3 regions of the Pseudomonas sp. AS2.8 genome follow, and region 1 is predicted to be linked to each of the others. Evidence: predicted binding sites of a transcription regulator. Region 1 holds the regulator's gene; each other region holds the start of a gene.
The links. The regulator LexA, encoded in region 1, represses DNA repair genes until DNA is damaged. The targets are predictions, from matches to a motif close to CTGTNTNNNNANACAG.
Positions count from the first base shown of each region.

Region 2: a site for LexA is predicted at 1,559-1,574, ahead of recN (DNA repair protein RecN). Genes of this name have one in related genera too.
Region 3: a site for LexA is predicted at 1,849-1,864, ahead of imuA (translesion DNA synthesis-associated protein ImuA). Genes of this name have one in related genera too.

Region 1 is NZ_JACHVV010000001.1:63,308-66,580, reverse strand. Features, by position in the region: gene nagZ (beta-N-acetylhexosaminidase) at 1-557, opposite strand, end outside; gene FHR73_RS00290 (TetR/AcrR family transcriptional regulator) at 638-1,348, opposite strand; gene lexA (transcriptional repressor LexA) at 1,584-2,195, shown strand; gene sulA (SOS-induced cell division inhibitor SulA) at 2,377-2,877, shown strand; gene FHR73_RS00275 (hypothetical protein) at 2,944-3,180, opposite strand.
Region 2 is NZ_JACHVV010000007.1:8,440-11,712, forward strand. Features, by position in the region: gene recN (DNA repair protein RecN) at 1-1,534, opposite strand, end outside; gene grpE (nucleotide exchange factor GrpE) at 1,701-2,264, shown strand; gene dnaK (molecular chaperone DnaK) at 2,358-3,273, shown strand, end outside.
Region 3 is NZ_JACHVV010000002.1:415,948-419,220, forward strand. Features, by position in the region: gene FHR73_RS08940 (DNA polymerase Y family protein) at 1-1,182, opposite strand, end outside; gene imuA (translesion DNA synthesis-associated protein ImuA) at 1,190-1,804, opposite strand; gene lpxO (lipid A hydroxylase LpxO) at 1,927-2,826, opposite strand; gene FHR73_RS08955 (DUF4124 domain-containing protein) at 3,005-3,273, shown strand, end outside.

The DNA of each region.
Region 1 (3,273 bases):
AGGGTGTCCAGATCGCGCTCGTCGGTGGGAATGGCATAGTGGGAGTCGGCTTCGGCCCAGCCATGACCGGGGAAGTGCTTGCCGGTGGCGGCCATACCGGCGTCGCCCATGCCGGCGATGAAGGCGCTGCCCAGCTCGATCACCTGCTCGGCGCTGCCGAAGGAACGAGCGCCTATGACCTGGCTGCGCCCATGGTCGACGTCCAGCACCGGGGCGAAGCTGAAGTCCAGCCCCACCGCCAGGATCTCGGTCGCCATCAGCCAGCCGCAGAGTCGGGCCAGTTCCGCGCTGTCCGCGCGACCGCCCAACTGCCCCATGGCCGGCAACCGCACCACGTCGCGGCGCAGCCGCTGCACGCGACCGCCTTCCTGGTCCACGGCCAGCAGCAATTCTGGTCGCACCGCGCGAATGGCACGGCACAGTTCCCGTACCTGACCCGGGGTTTCGATGTTGCGGGCGAACAGGATCAGTCCGCCCACCTCCGGCTGGCGCAGCAGCTGGCGATCCTCGGCGGTGAGCCAGGTGCCAGCGATATCGACCATCAGGGAGCCTTGCATGGGTACCTCGTCCGAATGCTCCGGCGCACGGCGCCGTGAAAGGGACGCAAGCTTACCCCAGGCACCGCCGGCCTCGCAGCCTAGTAGCTCTCGACCGTCTCCGCGACCACCGGCCGCCGTGGCCGATACTGCGCCTGGGCCAGCTCCGGCGCGTGCATCGCCGTAGGGGCGCGCATCCCGCTGGCGAGGAAAGGCACCATCAGTCGCAGCACCTGATCGGTATGGGTATCGACGCCGAAGTCGTTTTCGCCGATCGCCCGCAGCGCCTTGATGCCGGACATGCTGAACACCGCCGCGCCCAACATGAAGTGGGCGCGCCAGAACAGCTCCAGGGGTGGAATCTCGGGAACGGCTCGATTCACCAGCAGCAGGAAGCGACGGAAGGCGCGGCCGTAGGTCTGTTCCAGATACTTGCGCAGGTGGCCCTGGCTCTGGCTGAAGGCCAGGCCCAGCAGGCGCATGAACACCGAAAGGTCATTGCCATGCCGCGGCTTGATGGCCAGGGAATGATCCACCAGCAGATTCAGCAGCGCCTCCAGGCTCACGTCCTCGCCCTGCTTCGGCTGCCACTGATCGAGGTCCCGCTCCAGGTTGAAGCAGAAGGGATCGAGAAAGCGCGAGAACACCGCCTGGATCAGGGCCTTCTTCGAGCCGAAGTGATAGTTGACCGCGGCCAGGTTGACGGCGGCCCTGGTGGTGATGAGTCGCAGCGAGGTCTCGGCAAAGCCGCGCTCGGCGAACAGCTGCTCGGCCGCATCCAGAATGCGCTCCACGGTATCCGACTGCGCCATGACCTTCCTCGATAGATGAATTCCGTTTGAAACATATGTTTCAAACGCCATCCAAGTCAATCACGGCCTGGATTCGAGGCGTCGGCACCATGGCGTGAAAGGCCCACCGATCCCCGACCTGGAGGCTGATCGCGGTGAATCCGGCCTGTCGTCCGAAGGCCTGGGCGGCGGCCTTGCCTACCACCCTGAGTTACTGTATATAATCACAGCATCATTAGACGACGCGACGTGCATCATGCTGAAACTGACACCGCGACAAGCCGAGATCCTGGCCTTCATCAAGCGTTGCCTCGAAGCCAATGGCTTTCCGCCTACCCGCGCGGAGATCGCGCAGGAGCTTGGTTTCAAATCACCGAACGCGGCCGAGGAACACCTCAAGGCCCTGGCGCGCAAGGGCGCCATCGAGATGACGCCGGGCGCCTCCCGGGGCATCCGCATCCCGGGGCTGGATGCCACGCGCAAGGCCGACGAGAGCCTGCCGGTCATCGGTCGGGTCGCCGCGGGTGCGCCCATCCTGGCCGAACAGAACGTCGAAGAGAACTGCGCCATCAATCCGGCTTTCTTCCAGCCGCGTGCCGACTACCTGCTGAAGGTCAAGGGCATGAGCATGAGAGACGTCGGCATCCTCGATGGCGACCTCCTGGCGGTCCATGTGACCCGTGAGGTGCACAACGGCCAGATCGTCGTGGCCCGGGTGGGCGACGAGGTCACCGTGAAGAGATTCAAGCGCTCGGGCAACCAGGTCACCCTGCTGGCAGAGAATCCCGAGTTCTCCCCTATCGAAGTCGATCTTTCCACCCAGGAATTCGCCATCGAAGGGTTAAGCGTTGGCGTCATCCGCCGCTAACGTCTAAGGCTGGCCTTCGGGCCAGCCGTTATCACGCCTTTTGCCTTACGCCGAAGTCTTGATCGGGGGTATCTGTTCGCGCTCCGGAAAGCGCTCAAGACCAGGCTGAGCACAGTGACGTCATGTATCCGTGGTACATGACCTCGAGTGGATTTGATCGAGTCGCCTCTAGGAGGTCGCCATGCAATTTCCCCTGATGTTCGATGCACCGCGCTCGCCCGTTCAAGAGCTGGATCTGGCACCCGAGCTCCTGCTGCAGGAGCTGACCGCCTTTCTACCCAAGCCCGGCAAGCCGGCACGGGAGCTGCCGGCCGCCCCGCTGCCAGACACCTTCAGCGAGATGTCCCTGAATGGTAGCCAGGAGCAGTGCCTGCAGTTGCTGGCACCCATCCTGCGCCAGCTGAGCGACAAGGACGATGCCCGCTGGCTGACCCTGGTCACGCCGCCGTCGCTGCTCAGCAACGCCTGGCTGCGCAGTACCCATCTGAATCCGGAGCGCGTGCTGCTGCTGCAGACGCCGAGCGCCGCCAAGACCCTGCAATTGGCTTGCGAGGTGTTGCGCAAGGGGCAGAGTCATACGGTGATCAGCTGGTTGCACGACCTGAGCGATGCGGGCAAGCAGCAACTGGCACGCGCCGCCGCCCAGGGTCACAGCCAGAGTCTGAACGTCAGGTTCGCGTAGGAAGCAGGCGCCGATACGGCCTGTGAGGGCGGCATTCCACTATGGAATGCCGGATCGAGAAGAGTATCAGTGCAGGACGCGCGGTTGATCGTCACGCTGGAGGCTGTCGCCTTCGGCCAGTCGACCGGCCATCTGCACGCCCAGGTTGAACATGGCCTTGGCCACCTCTATCTGCTGTCCATGCAGGAAATCCTTGGCATCGCTGGAGAACTCCAGGGTAACCAGAGCTTCCTCGTCGTCCGCACGGCGCAACACGATGCGACCATCGGAGAGTTCAACGATTTCCAGGTAGGCAGTAGTCATTCAGTATCTCCACAGCTAAGCGGATAGTGTAACAGCGTGGGGTCTGAGAGGCTGACTTGCCTGAGCCTTTTTCGACGGTCTGCAAGGCTATCG
Region 2 (3,273 bases), on a different contig from region 1:
TGCCGCGCTCCTTGTGCACGAACAGATGCTGATGACCCTGGGCCGCCACCTGGGGCAGGTGGGTGACCGTCAGTACCTGGCCGCGCTCGCCCAGTTGCCGCAGCAGTTGGCCGACCACCTCGGCGGTCGGGCCGCCGATACCGACGTCCACCTCGTCGAATACCAGTGTGGGCGTGCGCGAGGTCTGGGCGGTGATGACCTGGATGGCCAGGCTGATCCGTGACAGTTCGCCACCGGAAGCGACCTTGGCCAGCGGGCGCAGGGGCTGGCCCGGGTTGGCGCTGACGCGGAATTCGACGCCCTCGTTGCCCAGCGGCTGGGGCTCGCCGGTGCTGCCCGGTGTGAGGGTGATGCTGAAGCGGCCTCCCGGCATGCCCAGGCGCTGCATCTCGGTTTCGACCGCTGCAGCCAGCTCCGGCGCCCGTTGCTCGCGCAGGCGGCTCAATTCGCCGGCCTTCTCCTGGTAGTGACGCTCGAAGGCGGCCAGCTCTTCCTGCAGGCGCTCCAGGGCAACGTCGTCGGCATCCAGAGATTGCAGTTCGTTGCGCAGCTGTTCGTGCAGCTCCAGCAGGGCCTCGGGTTGCACGCGGTGCTTGCGGGCGAGGCTGTAGACGCTGTCGAGACGCTCCTGCACCGCCTGCTGGCGCTCCGGATCGGCTTCGAAATGATCGACGAAGCGATTGAGTTCATTCATCGCTTCCTCGATCTGGATCTGCGCGGAGGCGAGCAGGTTGCTGGCTTCCTGGATCTGCGCCGGGGGACGGTCGAAGGCGGTCAGGCGGGCGACGCTGGCATTGAGTGCCGACAGCGCATTGCCCTGCTCATTTTCGGTGCAGAGATCCATGGCCTGGCGGCAGGCCAGCAGGATGTGCTCGGCACTCGCCAGATCGCTCTGCTCCTGCTCGAGCGCCTGCAGCTCGCCTTCGGCCAGGGCGAGGTTGTCGAGTTCTTCGAGCTGATAGCTGAGCAGCTGGTGACGGGCGCGTTGCTCGTCGCCATTGCGGGTCAGACGCTCCAGGGTCTGGCGCACCTGGCGCCAGCGCTGGGCGGCGAGTTGCACCTGGCGGACCAGCTCGCCCGCGCCGGCGTATTCGTCCAGCAGGCGGCGGTGGGTGTCGAGGCCGAGCAGCGACTGGTGCTCGTGCTGGTTGTGAATGTCGATCAGCAGACCGCCGAGGGTCTTGAGATCCGCCAGCGGGCAGGGCGAGCCATTGATATAGCCACGCGAACGCCCTTCGCGGGTGATGACGCGGCGCAGCAGGCAGGGACCGTCCTGCTCCAGGTCGCGCTCGGCGAGCCACTGGCGGGCTTCAGGGATGTCGGTGGTGTCGAAGCTGGCCAGGACATCGGCCTTGTCGGCACCGGGCCGGACCGCATCGCTGTCGGCGCGATCGCCCAGGGTGAGGCCGAGGGCGTCGAGCATGATGGACTTGCCGGCGCCGGTTTCGCCGGTGATCACGGTCATGCCGCGCTCGAGGTCGAGGTCGAGGTGTTCGACGATGGCGTAGTTGCGGACGGACAGATGCACCAGCATGCGACGATCTCCGAAAGCGGTTTTCTGGTTGTTTATACAGTGCCTCTAGGGCACTGGCAATCCATACAGCTCTTGAAGCGCCGGCCGGCGGCCCCATATAGGCGCCATCGATCAGGGCATCGTCCATTAGAGGGCGCGCCTACCGGCATTATCACAGGAGGACTCCATGGCCGACGAACAGAACTCCCAGACCCCCGAGCACGAAGCCACCCAGGGCGACGTCCAGCACGAGGATCTCGCCGCCCGCGTCGCCACGCTCGAAGAGCAGCTTGCCGCCGCCCAGGACCAGTCGCTGCGCAGCGTCGCCGAACTGCAGAACGTGCGTCGCCGCGCCGAGCAGGATGTGGAGAAGGCGCACAAGTTCGCGCTGGAAAAATTCGCCGGCGATCTCCTGCCAGTGCTCGACAGCCTGGAGCGTGGCCTGGAGCTGTCCAACGCCACCGACGAGACCCTCAAGCCCATGCGTGAAGGCATGGAGCTGACCCTGAAGATGCTGCAGGACACCCTCAAGCGCTATCAGGTCGAGGCCGTCGATCCCCACGGCGCGCCCTTCAATCCGGAGCACCACCAGGCCATGGCCATGGAGGAGAGCGCCACCGCCGAGCCGGGCAGCGTGCTCAAGGTGTTTCAAAAGGGCTATCTGCTCAATGGTCGCCTGCTGCGGCCGGCGATGGTGGTAGTCAGCAAGGCACCTGCGGCGCAGCAGCCGAGCATCGACGAAAAGGCTTGAAATTCTTTCGCTCGGCCCCATCTGGTAGGCAAGCGAACATCAAAGGCCCCCTGAGCGGGCCGCGCGGAATCTGAGATTTCTGGAGAAGACTACATGGGCAAGATCATCGGTATCGACCTGGGGACGACCAACTCCTGCGTCGCGATCCTCGAAAACGGTAACGTCAAGGTGCTGGAAAACGCCGAAGGCACCCGTACCACGCCGTCCATCATCGCCTACACCAACGATGGCGAGACCCTGGTCGGCCAGCCGGCCAAGCGCCAGGCGGTGACCAATCCGCAGAACACCCTGTACGCGGTCAAGCGTCTGATCGGTCGGCGTTATGAAGAAAACGTCGTGCAGAAAGACATCGAGATGGTCCCCTACAAGATCGTCAAGGCCGACAACGGTGACGCCTGGGTCGAGGCCAAGGGCCAGAAGATGGCGCCGCCGCAGGTGTCTGCCGAAGTCCTGAAGAAGATGAAGAAGACCGCCGAGGACTACCTGGGCGAAGCCGTGACCGAGGCGGTCATCACCGTGCCGGCCTACTTCAACGACAGCCAGCGCCAGGCTACCAAGGATGCCGGCCGCATCGCCGGTCTGGACGTCAAGCGCATCATCAACGAGCCCACCGCGGCTGCCCTGGCCTATGGCCTGGACAAGGCCAAGGGCGACCACACCGTGATCGTCTATGACCTGGGCGGCGGCACCTTCGACGTCTCGGTCATCGAGATCGCCGAGGTCGACGGTGAGCATCAGTTCGAGGTGCTGGCCACCAATGGCGACACCTTCCTGGGTGGCGAAGACTTCGACATCCGCCTGATCGACTACCTCGTCGAAGAATTCAAGAAAGAAAGCGGCATGAACCTCAAGGGTGACCCGCTGGCCATGCAGCGCCTGAAGGAAGCTGCCGAGAAGGCCAAGATCGAGTTGTCCTCGGCTACCCAGACCGACGTCAACCTGCCGTACATCACCGCCGATGCCAGCGGTCCCAAGCACCTGAACGTCAAGGTCTCCCGCGCCAAGCTGG
Region 3 (3,273 bases), on a different contig from region 1:
GGTCTCCGGGTGTCGTTCCTGGCGCCAGACCAGGGCGCGCTCGGGACGGTGATCCGCCTGGATGCCAAGGCCGAGTACCGCTGCTTCGCCCAACCGCGCACGCAGGCGCTCGCGCAGCACCTCCCAGCCCACGGCCTGGGCAGGGCGTTCGTCGAACAGGCCATGGCGCTCCGGCACGAAGAGCGGCAACTCCTCGCTTTCCAGGCGCAGCGCCAGTACCGGCGCCACCACCTGCAGCTGTTCGAGACGACCACGGGTGAACTCGAACAGCAGGGCAGCATCGCGCTCGGGCGCCAGCAGGCCGATGGTGAGGGCGGTGGCCGGACCCTGGCGATGCTCCAGCCAGAGCAGGAAGCGCTGCACGCCACGGTCGCGACTGGCCAGCCAGGCGGCCAGGTCGGCGGTGAGGCGACGCAACGGGAACAGCAGGGCCTGGTGGGATTCCACCTCGAAATTGAGCTCCACCCGCGTCACGAAACGATCGGGGGGTCGATAGAATTCCAGCGCCAGGCTGCGGCTGCCCCCCAGCAGATCCAGCTGCTGCAGGAGCTCCGGGGCGAAGCGCCGGGCCAGGGCGGCCCTGGGCAGGGCCTTGAGCTGTTCCAGGCGGCGGATACCCATGCGTGCCAGCGCCTGGGCCTGCTGGGGGGCGAAACCGGCCCGCTCCACGGGGAGTCGATCGAGCAGGCGCGGCAGCTCATCGGCGGAGGCGGCCAGGCCATCGGCGACATTGGTCAGCACCCGCGCCGCCACCGGATTGGGTGCCAGGGCCAGCCGATGGCGAAAACCCAGGTCCTGGAGTTCCTCGCGCAGGCGCCGTTCCAGCCGCGGCCAGGGTCCCAGCAGCGGCAGGCTGGACTGCACCTCCAGCAGCAGCGCCCGGGGGTAGTGGCGACTGACCTGGGAGCTGAAGCCATAGCCCCAGGCCGCCAGCAGTGTCTCGGCCGTCTCGATGAGCGCCGGATCGTGCTCCTGCTGCTCGAAGTCGCGGGTCAGGGCCTGGGCGGCGGCGAGGGTCAGGCCCGGGCGCAGCCCCAGCGCCCGGGCGGCCGGATTGACCGCCTGCAGCAGACGACGGTGCGCTGGTCCGGAGAGCAGCACCAGCGGCTGCTCCGGCTGCGGATGACGGCGCAGCACGGCATCCAGCGCCAGCTGCGGAAAGAGGATGCAGGCCCAGCGCATGGCAAGCTCAAGCGCCGCCGGCCAGATCGAGCACGCCGGGTTGGCCGCCTCGGCATTTGCGGATGTGCAACCGTTCCAGGGGGGCCCGGAGTTCCAGGCGCAAGGCCGCTGGCGAGGGATTGTCCAGGGCAGCGGCCGGACGCAGGGCGAAGGCCAGGGTGCGACCGCTCTCGGCGGCGACCTGCAGCCGGCGCAACTGGCGGTCGTCGGCGCGCTCGGGCCAGCAGAGCACCGCGCCAAAGCACCCCGAACGCAGGCATTGCTCGGCGGCCCAGAGCACCTCGGCGCCCTGGGCGCGGATCACCACCAGGGAATCCAGCGCCACGCCGGCCGCCTGCCAGGCCAGGGGATAGGGCAACAACGGCGGCGCGATCAGGGCGATGCGCTCGGCAGCCTGGCTCAGGCGCGCCAGGGTCGGCCAGAGCAGCCGCAACTCGCCATGACCGGGGCCGGCGAGCAGCAATTCGGTGAGGGCCGCCTCGGGCCAGCCGGCGCCAGGCAGATGGGCATCCAGGGCAGCGACCCCGGTGGGCTGGGCACTGCGCCGGGCCTCGGGACTGGTCTGCCCCTTCCACAGGCGCCGCTCCTCGAACAGCCGGGCCAGGCTGGCGCCGCCGCTCATGCCGCCAGACCTGCAGGGGTGTTGTCCATGGCCATCGCCTCTATCTGTATATGCATACAGTATTAGAGGCGATTCGCATCGGGGTCAAGTCGAACCGCTGTCCACGTCGATGAAACGGCTGGTCAGATCCAGATCACCACGCCGACCAGCGCGGCCAGCAACAGCCACTGTTCGAGGTAGTAGCGGAAGCGGTTGCGCTTCTTCAGCGCCTTGCCGCGCTGGCGGATGCGATAGAGGTGCCGGAAGGCGCGATTGAGGCCGCCAGTCTTGTCGCTGGCGTCATTGGGCGAGGCCGCCGAGGCCAGCAGGGTGCCGCTGACCCAGCGGTTGAAGACGCTCGCCCAGCGATAGCGCAGCGGCCTTTCCACGTCGCAGAACAGGATGATGCGATCCTGGTCGGTGGTGTTCTCGGCGTAGTGGATGAAGGTTTCGTCGAACACCACCGCCTGGCCATCGCGCCAGTGATAGCGCTGGCCGTCCACCTCGATGAAGCAGCGCGGATCGTTGGGCGTGGCCAGGCCCAGGTGATAGCGCAGGGAGCCGCCATAGGGATCGCGATGGCGCACCAGTCGCGACCCGGGCGGCAACTCGGCGAACATGGCTGCCTTGACCGTGCCGATACCGCGCAGCAATTCGGTGGTCCTGGGGCACAGCTGCATGGCGGAGGGATGGCTGTCGCCGTACCACTTCAGATAGAAGCGCTTCCAGCCGCTCTTGAAGAAGGAGTTGAAGCCCGCATCGTTGTGCTCGGCGGATTTCTTGATCTGGCCAGCGCGCAGCAGGTCGAGGGCCTCGTCGCGGATCAGCTGCCAGTTGTCCTGCAGCACCTGAAGTTCGGGAAAGCGCTCCACGGCATGGTAGGGCGCGTTGGGCACCCGCGAGGTCAGGAACATGAAGGTGTTCAACGGCGCCAGAAAGGTTGAATGGTCACTGAGCTGACGCAAAAAACGATGGCGCACCCGGCCGCGCAGGTGCACGTACAAAACACAGAGAAAAAAACTGCCGATCACGAACCACTTCACGTGTCGCTGCCCTGGAAAGAATGTTTCAGGATGTTATACGCCTCACCGGGATCAGGCCTAGCTCTTGAGGTCTGACCATTAGCCGCAGGCTTGATCGGGAAAGCCTGCCTCCCCTGGGAGCCCTGGCGGGCATCTTGTATCCTGCAGGTGACAATTCGAGTGCCCGGAGGGCCTCATCATGCGTTCGCTGTTCTATGGCCTGCTGCTCGCCAGTGGCGTCGTGGCCGCTCAGGATGTCTACAAGTGCGTGGACGACCAGGGCCGGACGACCTATACCCAGGGCGCCTGCCCGACGAATAGTCAGATCACCACCATTCCGCTGCAGAGCCTGCCCGAGAGCAACGGCTTCACGCCGCCGCCCCGGCCCGCCGCGCCCCCGCCAGTCAGCGCGCCGCGCGAGGTCACCGTGGTACCCGCCCCCGCTGCCAGCCGCCAACGTCCGGTCGA